DNA from 2 places in the Bacillus sp. AFS017336 genome. Region 2 is predicted to be linked to the other one. Evidence: riboswitches for the same ligand, from Rfam matches in the RefSeq annotation. Region 2 holds a riboswitch; the other holds the start of a gene.
The links. Region 2 has a riboswitch for S-adenosylmethionine ahead of mmuP (S-methylmethionine permease). Riboswitches for the same ligand answer to the same signal wherever they lie in the genome.
Positions count from the first base shown of each region.

Region 1: another riboswitch for S-adenosylmethionine. It lies ahead of CN601_RS02530 (methionine ABC transporter ATP-binding protein); the one in region 2 lies ahead of mmuP (S-methylmethionine permease).

Region 1 is NZ_NUCO01000006.1:76,346-84,226, reverse strand. Features, by position in the region: gene CN601_RS02570 (metal-sensitive transcriptional regulator) at 84-344, shown strand; gene CN601_RS02565 (DsrE/DsrF/DrsH-like family protein) at 471-947, shown strand; gene CN601_RS02560 (rhodanese-like domain-containing protein) at 970-1,266, shown strand; gene CN601_RS02555 (sulfurtransferase TusA family protein) at 1,321-1,893, shown strand; gene CN601_RS02550 (MBL fold metallo-hydrolase) at 1,935-3,062, shown strand; gene CN601_RS02545 (sulfurtransferase TusA family protein) at 3,088-3,315, shown strand; gene CN601_RS02540 (sulfite exporter TauE/SafE family protein) at 3,355-4,146, shown strand; gene CN601_RS02535 (GapA-binding peptide SR1P) at 4,393-4,518, opposite strand; SAM riboswitch class I at 4,857-4,974, shown strand; gene CN601_RS02530 (methionine ABC transporter ATP-binding protein) at 5,144-6,160, shown strand; gene CN601_RS02525 (methionine ABC transporter permease) at 6,150-6,818, shown strand; gene CN601_RS02520 (MetQ/NlpA family ABC transporter substrate-binding protein) at 6,815-7,660, shown strand; gene CN601_RS02515 (M20 family metallopeptidase) at 7,716-7,881, shown strand, end outside.
Region 2 is NZ_NUCO01000004.1:68,394-76,274, reverse strand. Features, by position in the region: gene CN601_RS02135 (hypothetical protein) at 1-12, opposite strand, end outside; gene mmuM (homocysteine S-methyltransferase) at 290-1,243, opposite strand; gene mmuP (S-methylmethionine permease) at 1,218-2,627, opposite strand; SAM riboswitch class I at 2,711-2,817, opposite strand; gene CN601_RS02120 (DUF5412 family protein) at 3,007-3,390, opposite strand; gene CN601_RS02115 (hypothetical protein) at 3,599-3,856, opposite strand; gene CN601_RS02110 (hypothetical protein) at 4,079-4,264, opposite strand; gene CN601_RS02105 (MFS transporter) at 4,298-5,584, opposite strand; gene CN601_RS02100 (SDR family NAD(P)-dependent oxidoreductase) at 6,003-6,776, shown strand; gene CN601_RS02095 (alpha/beta hydrolase) at 6,828-7,772, opposite strand.

The DNA of each region.
Region 1 (7,881 bases), on a different contig from region 2:
TATGGGGTATATATTACGTATAAGAATATTCCACATATATTCTTTGTTAAATTTATTTAGTACGATTAGTTAGGGGTGATTTAATGAAATATAATGATCCAGTAAAAAATAGAATAAGGCGAGTAGAGGGACAGCTTCGTGGCATTTTAAAAATGATGGAAGAAGATAAAGATTGTAAAGAAGTCATAACTCAATTATCAGCAGTTAAATCAGCTTTGGATCGTACGATTGGTGTAATAGTAAGCTCGAACTTAGTTGATTGCGTCCGAAATGCGAGTGAAAATGGGCAAGATGCTGAAGATTTAGTGAAAGAAGCTGTAAATCTTCTTGTAAAAAGTAGATAAAATACGAATTGGCACCGTTTTTTATTTTTATATCATATACCCATAGGGGTAATAGTATATATAAGATATATTTTTTTGTTTTGTTATATACCCCAGTGGGTATAAAGAACGATAAGGAGAAAGAATATGACAACGAAGAAAACAAATATCATTCTATTTAGTGGAGATTACGATAAAGCGATGGCAGCTTACATTATTGCGAATGGAGCAGCAGCTTTTGATCACGAAGTAACTATTTTTCATACATTTTGGGGACTAAATGCTCTACGTAAAGATGAGCATGTAGCAACGAAAAAAGGTTTTATTGAAAAAATGTTTGGAAAGATGATGCCTAGAGGCGCAAATAAAATGGGACTTTCTAAAATGAATTTTGCCGGGTTTGGGCCCAAAATGATTAAGGATATTATTAAAAAGCATAATGCACTACCATTGCCGCAACTAATTGAGATGGCACAAGAGCAAGAAATCAATTTAGTTGCTTGTACAATGACAATGGATTTACTAGGACTTCATTCAGAAGAATTATTAGATAATATTGAGTATGCAGGTGTAGCAGCTTACATTGGTGAAGCCGAGGAAGGTAAAGTTAACTTATTTATTTAATTCAAAAGGAGACTCGATAAACATGAAAGAAATAACTTCGATTGAACTTGAGAATCATTTAAAAACGGGGAAAGAAGTAAAGATCATTGACGTTCGCGAAGTAGATGAAGTTGCTGCGGGTAAGATTCCAGAGGCAATGCATATACCGCTTGGATTAATTGAATTTCGATTACACGAATTAGATAAATCAAAAGAATATATCATGGTCTGTCGCTCTGGAGCTAGAAGTGGTCGTGCAACGGATTTCTTACAATCTCATGGTTATAATGCAAAAAATATGATAGGCGGCATGCTTTCTTGGGAAGGAAGCGTAGAATAATTTTTTTGAACAAATAGATACCCCTGATGGTATTTAATGTACGGAGGACTGAAAATGGAATTCATAAAATCAAACGTAAAATTAGATGCTAAAGGCTTAGCATGTCCAATGCCGATTGTGAAGACAAGAAAGGCAATGAAGGAATTAGAAAATGGGCAAGTAATCGAGGTTCAAGCAACTGATCGAGGATCAAAAGCAGACATTAAAGCTTGGGCGGAAAGTACTGGAAATCAGTATTTAGGAACAATCGAAAACGGAGAAGTATTGTTACATTATTTAAGAAAATCTTCGGATGAAAATACGGTTGAGAAAAAGTTTGAAAACATCATATCAAATGATGAACTAAACAAAAAAATACAAAGCGAAGATACTCTCATTTTAGATGTAAGAGAAGAAGCGGAATTCGTATTTAACCACATCCCAAATGCTGTATCGATTCCTTTAGGTGAATTAGAAAATCGTTTGACTGAGTTAAATAAAGATAGCGAAATATATATTGTTTGCAGGACTGGAAACCGTAGTGATCTTGCAGCTCAAATGCTTGCTTCAAATGGTTTTACTAACGTATATAATGTTTTACCTGGAATGAACGAGTGGTCTGGAGAAACAGTTAGCATTAGAGGATAAATATTTTTTTAGTAAAAATTATACGGTAGGGGGTATAAATGATGACAGTCACTTCAATGTCTGCAGAAGAGATTACAAAAAAAATAGTGAATAAAGATGAGCTATTTATATTAGATGTTCGAAATACTGACGACTACAATGACTGGAAAATTGAAGGTTTAAATTTTGAACATTTAAATATACCTTATTTTGATTTGCTTGATGGGGTTGAGGATATTTTGCATAATATCCCGTCAAATAAAGAAGTTTTAGTAGTGTGTGCGAAAGAAGGATCTTCAATTATGATCGCGGAGATGCTTTCAGACGAGGGGCTAGATGTAGCATATCTTGCAGGTGGAATGAAAGAGTGGAGCGAGTATTTAGAGCCAGTAAAAATTGCAGAGTTAAATAACGGCGGAGAACTATACCAATTTGTGAGAATCGGTAAAGGATGTTTATCTTACATGATTATTTCAAATGGAGAAGCTGCTATTATCGATTCAACTCGAATGACAGATATATACATCAATTTTGCAAACAAAAAGAACGCTAAAATTACACATGTATTAGATACTCATCTTCATGCAGACCATATTTCTGGTGGAAGAAAAATTGCTGAGTTAACTGACGCAACATACTGGTTATCTTCAAAAGATGCATCAGGCGTAACTTTTGAATATAGTCCATTAGAAGATGGAAATAAAATAATGATTGGTGAGTCATCAATTAGTATTGAGGCTTTATATTCACCAGGCCATACAATCGGTTCAACATCATTTGTAGTTGACGACAGCTTTCTTCTTTCCGGTGATATTTTATTTATCGATTCAATTGGAAGACCTGATCTAGCTGGGATGGCGGAAGATTGGGTAGGGGATCTGCGTGAGACACTTTATAAAAAATATCGAAACTTATCAACAGAATTAATCGTACTCCCTTCACACTTCATGGTAATCGGCGAATTAAATGAAGACGGTAGCGTTTATAAAAAACTTGGCTATTTATTTGCTGAGAATCATGGCTTGAACATTGAAGATGAGAACGAATTTAGAAAAACAGTTACCGAGAATTTACCACCACAACCAAACTCGTATCAAGAAATTCGTGAAATGAATATGGGAAAAATAGATTTAGATGAAGAAACACAAAGAGGAATGGAAATTGGTCCAAATCGATGTGCGGTAAGATAAGTAAAAAAACAAGGAGGAAACTAAAATGGAATCTACAAAATTACTAGATGCAAAAGGCTTAGCATGCCCAATCCCAATTGTAAAAACAAGAAAGGCAATTGCAGAAATTGGTGTAGGTGACGTACTAGAAATTCACGTCACAGATAAAGGGGCTAAAAATGATCTAGCAGCTTGGGCTAAATCAGGTGGTCATGAATTACTAGAATATGTAGAAGAAAATAATGTATTAAAATTTTGGATCAAAAAAGGATAAATTAATCGATTCATAGTTTCAATTATAGGGGGTCTTCAATTGGACTGGACCTTAATTTTAGTACTGTTTTTAGTTGGCTTTATTGGTTCTTTCATCTCAGGCATGGTAGGGATAGGCGGAGCGATTATAAACTATCCAATGTTATTATTTGTACCTCCATTATTAGGATTTGCATCTTTCACTTCACATCAAGTTTCGGGGATCAGTGCCGTGCAAGTAGTATTTGCAACTTTAGGTGGAGTATTAAGCTATCGTAAAAGTGGTTATTTAAATAAAAAAGTTATATTAAGTATGGGAATAAGTGTACTAATCGGAAGTTTTCTTGGAGGATTCGGTTCAAATCTACTTTCAGAGCATGGGATTAATCTTGTTTACGGTATTTTAGCAATGGTTGCGGTCATTTTAATGTTCATTCCTAGAAAAGAGATTGAAATAGCAGAAAGTGGTCAAATCTCAATCAATATATGGCTTGCGGCAGGTTTAGCATTTGTCGTTGGTACTAGTGCTGGAATAGTCGGAGCAGGCGGAGCATTTCTTTTAGTACCAATCATGCTAACAATCTTAAAAATACCAACACGAATTACAATTGCTTCTTCGTTAGCAATTACATTCATTTCTTCAATAGGTGTTACAATCGGTAAAGTCTCTACCGGCCAAGTTACAATTTTGCCTACTATTATCGTAGTAATTGCAAGTCTAATTGCTTCACCATTAGGAGCAAAAATAGGCAAAAAAACAAAAACGCAGGTTTTACGAGGAATTTTAGCAGTGTTAATCGGATTTACTGCTTTGAAAATATGGTTTACGATTATTAAAACATGGATTACTTGAATAGGGATTTAGTTTAAAAAGCAGCAAAACTTTTATGAGAGTTTTGCTGTTTTTTTCTCCCTTTTTTATGTAATTAACAAGATAACTATCGAATACGAACAACCAAGAGTTAAAATTAGGATGTGAGGTATTAAATACTAATGTTCGTAAAATATAAAGAAAAAAGGATCTTCATTTTTTTAATGAAGATCCCATTTGCATTAAAGTCTTTATAACAAAATTTATCTATTTTTTTAGTGTATTAAATTATTTTAAAGTTGAAGTACTTTCTTCTGTTTTGCAATGTTCGCATGTTGAATAGATTTTTACTATTTTTTTATACTCCGCGTACTCAATAGTTTCTTCACATTCTTTACAGATTAAAATTTGCATGAGAAACACCTCCTACACCCACTATAGCACGTTCAATTCGTTATTTCTCCAGGGACTTTACCTACCCTGTGGACGGAAAATGTCCATGGGGAGAAAGCGTTGAATTAGCAAGGTTTCTTAACAAAAATCGAATCAAAATATTTTTTTCACGGTATTAAAAAATAGATAAAAAAACTATATGGAAATATGTTTTTGGCAAGCATATGCTAATTAATGCAAACAGAAAAAATTACTATTTTTAACCAAAATTTCTCAAAAAAATTTAAGAATACTACTTGACGTATTAAAAAAAGAGGGATAATATTAACTCAATAATTTTAAAACTTAATAATTTCTATTACTTATCCAGAGAGGTGGAGGGACTGGCCCTACGATACCTCGGCAACGGGTTTGTTGTTTCGTAACAAATACCGTGCTAATTCCTGCAAATCGTTTAAGCGATTTGAAAGATAAGAAGTAAAGTGGCTTATATATTTAACCCCTCTTCTTATCTGTGTTATTGGATAAGGAGAGGGGTTTTTTGATAGTTTACAAGCGAAAAAAGGGGGAAATACACATACAAAACCTAGTTTGCACATAAGAATACTTTGGTTTTTATAAGATTACTAGCACTGGAGGAATAAGTTTGATTGAGATAAAAAACGTCTCCAAGGTTTATCCTGGAAGGCCACCAATTAAAGCTCTAAATAATATTAATATGAAAATTGAGAAGGGGGAGATTTATGGAATCATTGGCTTTTCGGGAGCGGGAAAAAGTACATTGATTCGTTGTTTAAATAGGCTTGAAGAACCAACAGAAGGATCAGTTCTGATTGATGGTTTGGACTTGATGGCTTTGAACGATGAACAGTTACGGAAGACGCGTAGAAAAATTGGCGTTATATTCCAGCACTTTAATCTACTTTCAGCGAAAACGGTTTTTGATAATATAGCCATGCCACTTTACCTTGAAGGAAAGAAGAAAAGTGATGTTCAAAAAAAGGTAATGGAATTAATTGAATTTGTTGGTCTTTCGGGGAAACAAGATGTTTATCCAGGGCATTTATCGGGAGGACAAAAGCAAAGAGTGGGAATAGCAAGGGCATTAGTAACAGACCCGGACGTTCTGCTTTGCGATGAGGCAACATCAGCATTGGACCCTGAAACAACGAAGAATGTACTGGAGCTTTTAAGGAAGGTAAATAAATCTTATAATCTTACTATTTTCCTAATCACGCATGAAATGAGTGTCATTCGTGATTTATGTGACAAAGTAGCCGTCATTGAGAATGGAGAAATTGTTGAAGAAGGCCATGTGTACGATGTTTTTACGAGTCCACAAAAAAGCATTACAAAGAATTTCGTTAACACTGTATTACACCATGAGGTACCTCCTAAGTTATCGAACTCATTGGCAAAGGGAAAATATTATCAATTAGTCTTTTTAGGAGAAAAGGCTGCCAATCCTCTATTATCAGAGGTCCTTAAAAAGTTCGATATTCACCTAAACATTCTTTATGGATCTATTACAGAGCTGCAGGAAAGACCGTATGGGAATTTGCTTGTTGCACTAGATGGAGCAGAAGAAGAGAGTAAAAAAGCTATTAAATATATTTTGGAAAAAGGAATAGATGTAAAGGAGGTTGAGTTAAATGGAGCTTAATTGGGAATTCTTTTGGCCACAGTTTCTGCAAGCATGCAATGAAACATTTCTGACAGTACTCGGTTCATTTATTTTTGGAACAATTATAGGCTTGCCATTAGGTATTATCCTAGTTGTAACAAGGCCGGGACATATAATGGCAAACAGACCCGTATTTACGGTGTTAAATACTATTATCAATATTTTGCGGTCTGTGCCATTTATCATTTTACTAGTTGCCATTATTCCGTTTACTAGATTAATAACTGGAACATCAATTGGTGTAGTTGCGGCAATTGTTCCTCTATCAATTTTCGTTGGACCTTATTTGGCAAGATTGATTGAGAACTCAATGCTAGAAGTAGATAAGGGAGTGCTGGAAACAGCCTATGCAATGGGAGCTACAAAGTTTCAAATTATTACTAAGTTTATTTTACCTGAGGCGATCCCATCGTTAATTCTGTCATTTACAACAGCAACGATTGGACTAATTGGTTCAACCGCAGCAGCGGGTGCTGTTGGGGCTGGTGGTTTAGGTGACTTAGCGATTACATATGGTTATCAACGATTTGAAACAATCGTTATTATCATTACTGTTGTATTGCTGGTATTTATTGTTCAAATCATTCAAAGCTTAGGAAATACGTGGTCAAGATATGTGAGGAGGAAAAGAGGATGAAAAAGTTTTTTAGTATTTTAGCAGTATTATTATTAACCGTTTCGGTATTAGCAGCGTGTGGTTCTAAAGAATCATCAGGTAATGGAAACAAAACAATTAAGATTGGAATAAACGGTGATGACGGTGAACTTTGGAGAATTGTCCAAAAACAAGTAAAAAATGATGGCATTAAGTTGAAAATCATTTCTTTTTCAGATTATGTACAGCCAAACACAGCACTTAACGATGGTAGTCTTGATTTAAATGCTTTTCAAACAATCACATACATGAACCAATTTAAAAAGGATCACAATTTAGATATTTCTGCGATTGGTTCGACTGTTATTGCCCCAATGGGAATTTATTCTCATAAATATAAAAATCTAAATGATATCCCAGATGGTGCAACGATTACCATTCCAAATGACGTAACGAATGCAGGGCGTGCACTTAAACTATTACAATCTTCAAAGTTAATTAGTTTAGTAGATAATTTTGACCCTAAAGGAAGTATTGAACAAATTAAAGAGAATCCTAAGCATCTAAAAATCAAACCGATTGCTGCAGGTCAAACAGCAAGATCATTAGATGATGTAGGAGCGGCTATCATTAACAATGGTTTTGCTGTTCAAGCCGGATTAGATCCTGCAAAAGACCCGCTTTATAAAGAAGATCCAAATGATAAAGCTGCTATGCCATATATTAATGTCATTGCATCGCGTACAAAGAATAAAAACGATAAGGAGTATTTAAAAATTGTGAAGGCATACCAATCAAAAGAAGTTCATGATTACATTATTAAGCGTGACAAAGGTGCGACGGTTCCGGTTGTCGTTACGATTGGGAAAATTAAAAATTTATAAGATCGTATTTTGAACTTCATTTCTTATATAAGAGAGCAAAGGGGAGAATAATGACATGACAGTTAAAACTGAAACGCATAGAGACCAAATTGTGAAAAGTATTGAGGAATTGAAGGAAATATACATTCAAATTAGTCATCAAATACATGAGAAACCTGAAATAGGCAATCAAGAGTTTTTTGCTTCCGAAACACACACTAAAACATTAGTAGAAGCTGGTT
Region 2 (7,881 bases):
TAAATTATTCATGGTTGATTCCCCTTTTTTCCCTTCAAAAAGTAATTCGATATTGTTATGTAACATGATATAAACTTACCATATTTTTCGGATTCCGAATAAAAAAACTTTACTAATTCTGTTCAATTAAACTGCCACTTTGTTGAATAAAAAAACGACCGCCGAAGCAGCCGATTGTTATTGAACTAAAGCATGCGTTAGTTCAATAACTTTCAGAAATATGAACTATTTTTTGAATAACTAAATTAACCTCTTTGTTATCTTTAATTACGCTTCACCTTCAATTGGTTCAATACTCGGAAGAACGCCACTTGTTCGATATCTCCTCAATATGATAAGGTGTCGTTCTACAGCATCCACCTATTAAACGTGCACCTGCTTGGTACCATTCTTCAGATTGAATATCCAACACATTACATTGTTCATGACCATTCCATGTTTTTGTTTCTGGATTATAAGTTTCACCAGAGTTTGGATAAACAATAATCGGTTTTTTGGTGTTTGCCCTCAACTCTTGTATTGCACCAGTCACAACGGTTACTGGCGCACAATTGATGCCTATCGCTACAATTTGTTCACTTTTCTCAAAAACTCGTGCACACTCTACGAGTTTCATACCTTCACTAATCTCTTTCTCATTTTTTAACGAAAAGGAAAGCCACGCATATGTTTCTGGATACTCACGTAATAATGTATCTAATACTCTTGCTTCTTGCAAGGAAGGGATCGTTTCAAATGCCAATAGATCTGCACCTGCTTCAATTAACGCTGACATTCTCGAACGGTGAAAGTCTGCTAATGTTTTATCTGTCACACCATAGTTGCCTACATACTCTGAACCATCTGCAAGGTAAGCCCCGTACGGCCCAACCGATGCAACAACCAATGGTTTAGGCCTATTCGTTTGCTTATTTTCCTTCCAAAAATCATCTCTTGCCCTTCTTGCAAGTAACACCGTTTTCTTAATTAATTCCAAAGCTTCCTGTTCTTGTATTCCACGCGCGGAAAAACCACTAATAGTAGCTTGATAGCTTGCTGTTATGGCACAGTCCGCACCAGCACGAAAATAGTCCGAATGAACCTGATAAATAAGTTCCGGATTTTCTAGTAACACACGTGCCGACCAAAGGGGATCGTCCAAATTACATCCATGCGCCTCCAATTCTGTAGCTAATGCTCCGTCAAGAAGCATAATGGAATGTTGGGATAAAATAGCATCAATTGGATTGACTTTGTTCGACATAATCTACGCCCCTCTTTTTTAAATTTTTTGTTAGATAATAACTTCCATAGCAAAACAAAATAAACGGTATGCCGCAATATAAGGCAATTCTCTGTGTTGGATCGAATGCAATTCCAATACACGATGCCAGACAAAGGATAAAAGAAGCAATTGGTACTAATGGATACAGTGGTGTGCGATAAATCAAGTCCTTTTCAGAATTTCCTTCTTTCAAAAATTGTCTGCGAAATAGGAACTGGGAAGCACTAATACTCATCCAAACTACAACTACTGCTAGACCGGAAATGGAAACAAGTACGATATAGACAGTATCTGGTGCCACAATACTTGAGAGCAAAGCCAAAGCTCCACCCACCATGCTGAAAATGACGGCGTTAATTGGAACACCTTGCTTCGTCATTTTTCCAAAAATCGGAGATATCGTATTCTTATTAGCAAGTGACCAAAGCATTCTAGAAGAGGCATAAAGGCCTGAGTTTGCCGCAGATAAAATAGCTGTTAAGATAACGAAATTCATTATGTCAGCTGAATATGGCACCCCAATTCGTTCTAGAACTGCAACAAAAGGGCTCTCTAATACACCAGCATCGGAAATAGGCAATAACGCAGATAAAACAAAAATCGTTCCTACAAAAAAGATGATCAATCTCCACAGAGTAGTTCGAATGGCCTTCGGTATCATTTTTTCCGGGTTCGCGGTTTCTCCAGCTGCAATGCCTATTAATTCTGTTCCCGAAAAAGCAAAATTAACCGCAAGCATGGTCATTATAATGCCCGTAGCACCATGAGGAAATAAACCTCCACTTGTAAAATTAGAAAATAATGGTGCTGCTTTTGAATGACTCATCGGAAGAAACCCTAGCATTGCCGCTGCTCCTAAAACAATAAAAATCACAATAGCTATAACCTTTATCGATGAAAACCAAAATTCTGATTCGGCGAAAAATTTAACAGTCATGACATTTAATACAAAGATCAAAATGGCAAAAATAGCACTCCATATCCAAACATTAATCGATGGAAACCATCGCTTCATAAGTAATCCTGCGGCTGTAAATTCAGAACCTAAAGCAACAGTCCAAGTTAACCAATACAACCAGGCTACTGTATACCCTGTAGCCGGTCCAATGTATTTAACTGCATAACTGTGAAATGAGCCAGTTTCAGGCATATGTACGGAAAGCTCTCCTAAACACAGCATAACTAGATAAACCACTAGCGCACCAATCAGATAGGATAGTATTGTTCCAAACGGGCCAGCTTGTTGAATAGTGTAGCCCGAGCTTAAGAATAAGCCAGTTCCAATCACCCCACCAAGTGATAGCATGACTAAATGACGTGCTTGCATGTTCCTTTGAAATTCTTGCCCATTTTTGTTCCCCATTCCTACTCTCCTTTAGTTACTATCCAGAAAAAACAAAAACGCACTCTAAAAAAGAGTGCGCTACTGACAAATAAAAACGAAAGCTCTCATCTATCAGGTTATCACCCGCTGGAATTAGCACAGTGTCTACTTAAGTAGACCTGTTGCTGAGGCTTCAAAGGGCCAGTCCCTCCACCTCTCTGGATAAGAAATATTTTTTTTATAACCATATCAATCCATTCGATAATTGTCAAGATAATTCTGTTTTTTTAAAAAATTATTAATTATTAACTTATTATCATATCTTATGCAACTAATCTGCCATTTTGTTGAATAAAAAACGGCCGCCGAAGCAGCCGATTGTTATTGAACTAATGCACTGCGTTAGCTCAATAAGACTTTACATATTTCTGAAATCATAGGTTTCACTGTTGATATTAATTTGGTTCTGATTCACTAATATTTCTTTATTATTGATCCATTGAATACTAAAAGGTTCACCTGGTAACCACAATATAAATCTTTCTTTTTCCTTCTTGTCTTTAGAACTCAACTGACCAATATAACTATAATCTGACTTCATAAATACTCCGCCATTTAAATAAATCGTTAGTTTATGTTTCTTGTCAGGAGATTCAATTTGTTTAATTATATCAAGGTTTTTAACATTGACATCCTCCAATGCTGTAATTGAGTTTGTCTGATTAGAATTTAAAAAATAAAAAGCACTAATGCATACAGAAATTACAATAATAGTGTATATGACTACTTTTCGTTTAATCATAATTTAAAATTCTCCCTATAAAAATTGATATCTAAGTATATTCATTTCTATTTAGAGGAAAATTTTTCCTTCTTTTGCAGATTATTTAACTATATTTCTAAGCCTCTTTCATCTATCTAAACTGCCATTTTGTACAATAAAAAAAGACCGACAATATCATCGATCACGTTGTTCAACTAAAGCATTGTGTTAGTCGTATAAGAGTTCATTAAATTTCCTCTAGTTGATTTTTAACTCCTTTTTCTTTCCGGTAATGATCATAAGCAGCTTTTACTTTATCAGTTTCTAGTGTATCTTTTGAAAGTCTTTTATAAATCATTACTAATAGACCAATAATAGCACCTAAAAATATTGAAAGTGTAAAACCAAATGCATTATACTCGTCAAATCCACATTTTACTAAAAGTATTAAAAGTAAATAAAAAATTATGGGTGATAATACTACATATTTGATAATCTTTTTCATTTTTTTCTCCTTAAGTATTAATTTACTAGATATTATTCGGCATGATTTACTGAAATCCCTGTTCCATAAACTTCCATGTACTTGAATAAGAAAATCATCCACTTAAACAGAGGCAAATTAAAAATAGAGAAGCATCTACATTCAAATTGAATGCAGAGCTTCTCTTTCATATTGTTTTTAATAGGGTAGTAGGGTCCTCTTAAAAACTATATCCTTTTATTTTCAAAAATTAATCTGTTTTGCAGTTCTTACTTTATCCTCCATTTCTATATGATCGTCTGAGTATGTTTCGGTTACCTTATCTTGACAACTCCAACAATTACTGCGATTTCGCTCCATAATGGATAATTCTTCATTACATTCTACACAACAATCGATCCCATTAATGTCTTTTTTAAATTTGCACATGTATTTTCCTCCTCAATTAAATTATGTTTATGATTAAATGACTTGTTCACCGATATTTACAGTAGCATTAGTTTGTTTCGCTGGGCGTACTGTAATCCAAAATAATAATCCAAAAACAAACATAACTAATGCGGTTATTAGGAACCCATATCCATACCCAATTGCCTCGGATGCAGACTTTTCTATAAAGTTGCCGAATATTACTGGGGCAATAATACTTGTTGAACTTGATAGAGCAACATACGTCCCTTGTGCTTTCCCGATATTTTTAGGAGAAAAGAACTCCATAAGCATTGCTGGTGCGAGCGATAAAATCACAATCGCAAAGCCCGGTGCAAGGATGAAGCAAAAAATGGCAATACCACTTGAATCCGCGATACTTCCAATGTATAAACAAATACCTGATAAAACCATTGAACTACCTGCAAGATTTATTCTGCTCCTGCGAATATCTCCTGTTTTGCGATAAATACGATCGGAAATTAGGGCAACTCCAATTTGACAAATAGCAGCAAAGAGGAATGGTAAAGATACTGCCAATTTTAATGTTTTGCCTTCAAAATGTTGAATTTTTGAAAAATATGCTGGAAACCAAACCGATTGCACAGACAATAGCCAATAAGCACATCCTGCACAAATTACCGTAAACATAAAATTTTTAGAGAAAATATGTGGAAAAAACTGCTTCCATGAAACTTTGTTAGGGATTACTGTGTTTTGATCCTGTTGTTCATATGTAGGCATCCCAATATCTTTTGGACTTTCCTTTCCGAAAAACATCCATAAAAGTAGAACAATAAACCCTACCGTACCCATCGCTACAAAAGCAGCTCTCCAACCATGTTTATTGATTAAGGAGATTAGTATTGGAGAAGCGATTGCCGGTCCGATTGTTGCACCAAATAAAACTGCACCAAAACCAATACCATGTCGATGTTTTGGAAACCATTTACCTATTATTGAAGTTGAAATAGAAATAGCTGGACCTTCTCCTGCTCCTAAAACCATTCTTGAGAACATTAATAGAGAAACGCTTGATACTAAAGGTGTTGTAAATTGAACAACTAACCATACAAGCATAATCCAAGTAAACATTTTTTTCGTATTTCTCGAATCAGCTAAGCCACCAAGAACAAAAGATGATATCGTAAAAAACCAAAAAAATGAACTTCCAACCACACCCCATTGGGATGGACTTAAATGTAATTCTTTCATTACAGGTACGGAAACTAAACCAATGATAATTTTATCAACTTGGTTAACCATACCCGAAGCAACTAGAATTAATAAAATAATCCAAGAATATTTTGGTGTGTTCAAATAGATCTTCCTTTCTCACCTACTTAATGTTTGAACATCTTTTACTAGACAACTCGTCATATAATGAAGCGCTTACAAAATATAGCATCATTTTCTCCATCAATAATCTACCGTGTTGACCATCCTCCCTTTTTCTTTTTAATAGCTTTAAAATAGATTGCGACATTTATTATATTTATTATATTCATAATTTTCAGTTAAATAAAATTAAACTTTTTAACTTACATGTCAATACTACTAATATACGGAATAATACTTCTCGATGAAAAATTTAAAATCCAACTTGTATATTAGCACAATTAAACTACAAATTAAAATCTTTAATTTTATATAAATATTATTTATAGGTAGAATTAAAGTAGAAACTAAAGTAAATCTTTTAGATTATTACTAGTGAATGAGAACTGGAGGCTAAACAATGGACTTAAAATTATCGGGAAAAAAGGCACTTATTGTTGGCGGTAGCCGTGGTATTGGGAAAGCTGTTGCACGCCAACTAGCTCTAGAGGGCGTAGATTGCACAATATGTTCAAGAAATGAATCCACATTAAGAATTACAGCAGAGGAGCTTACCCAGGAAACAAATCAAACGATTTATCCGATCGTCGCTGACACTACAGATCCAGACTCTATTATCAATCTAGTAGAAAAATCAGTAGAAGTAATGGGAAGCATCGATATATTAATAAATAGTGGTGCCAGAGTTGGTGGACATGAGCCTGAGGATTTTAATAGTATTAAAGAAGAACTTATTTTAAAAGATTTTGAAGAAAAATATATGGGTTACTTCCGCTGTATCCGCGCTGTCGCTCCTTATATGATTGAAAATAAATGGGGACGGATTATTAATATTAGTGGACTAGCTGCTAGAATTGGTGGTAACTACTTTAGTTCTGGACCACGTAATGCATCTGTCGTTCATTTAACTAAATCTGCGTCAATGGAATTAGGAAAACACGGAATTAATGTGAATGCTATTTACCCAGGGGTTGTTGATACAGAAGCTTTTAGAGACCGTGTCTCTAGTAAAGAAGCTATAAAACAAGTAGAAGCTCTTAATTCTCTTGGACGCTTAATTACATCAGAGGAAATCGCTAACGTGGTTACCTTCCTTGCCTCTCCATTATCTGCATCAATTACTGGTGAAGTAATCCCGGTAACTGGCGGCATTGGAAATACAGTTTATTTCTAAAAAAGTTTATACATAAGAAACGAGCCTCTTACTTCCACGAGGCTCGTTTTTTTAGTACTCTAGCGAATAATTTGCAGTACTTAAGAAATGATTTATTTTAGAAACAGTTGATTCTATGTTGTTAGGAAAAATAGCCATATGGGCAAAATAGCCGTGGATCATTCCCGTTTCACAAGCATATTCAACATGCACATCAAATTCTCTCAGTCGTCTAGCATAAGCCATTCCTTCGTCACGGAGTACATCATTTTCCGCAGTAATGATTAACGCCTGTGGAAGTCCACTTAAATCACTTGCAGTCAAAGGAGAGGCATACTCATTACTACTGTCTTCTTCATTCTTTAAATAATGATTTCGAAACCATATTAGCTGTTCTCTATCTAAACCAAATCCTTTTGCAAACTTTTGATGTGATTCTGTATTGAACTCAAGATTCGTCGGAGGATAAATTAAAACCTGCGCAGTAATGTTGGGACCTTTTCTGTCTCTTGCAATCATCGTCACAACCGTCGCAAGATTCCCCCCTACACTATCCCCTCCAACAATCAATTTAGAGACATCTCCGTTAAAGGAAGTCCCTTTTTCATAAAACCATTTTAATGCTGTATATGCGTCTTCTACTGCCGTCGGGAATTTATACTCAGGCGCAAGACGATAGTTAACGGATACTACAATACTTCCCGTTCGATTAGCAATTAATCGGCAGCTAGCATCGGTTGTATCAATATCGCCAAGAACCCATCCTCCACCATGATAGTATATAAATATTGGAAAAGGGCCTTGTCCTTCTGGTATATATACTCTACACTTTATTTCTTCATTCCCGCTTACTGGCACCATCAAATCCTCTACCTTAAAAAGCGGTGCTAGTTCTATAAGAGGGCGTGGTAAATTTGATAGCATTTCTCTTACAATCTTAGGTTCCATCTCATGAATAGCTGGCATCTTTTTGATTCCCTGTAAAAACAACTCTGCTTGTGGATCTAAATTTACCAAAGAACATCATCCTCACATTTTTTATTTAACAGTTATTCCAGATTTTTTCGCGTATCGAAAACCGTAAGAATTAGAAAATGGTGATTTTATTCACGACTAAACCTTTGAA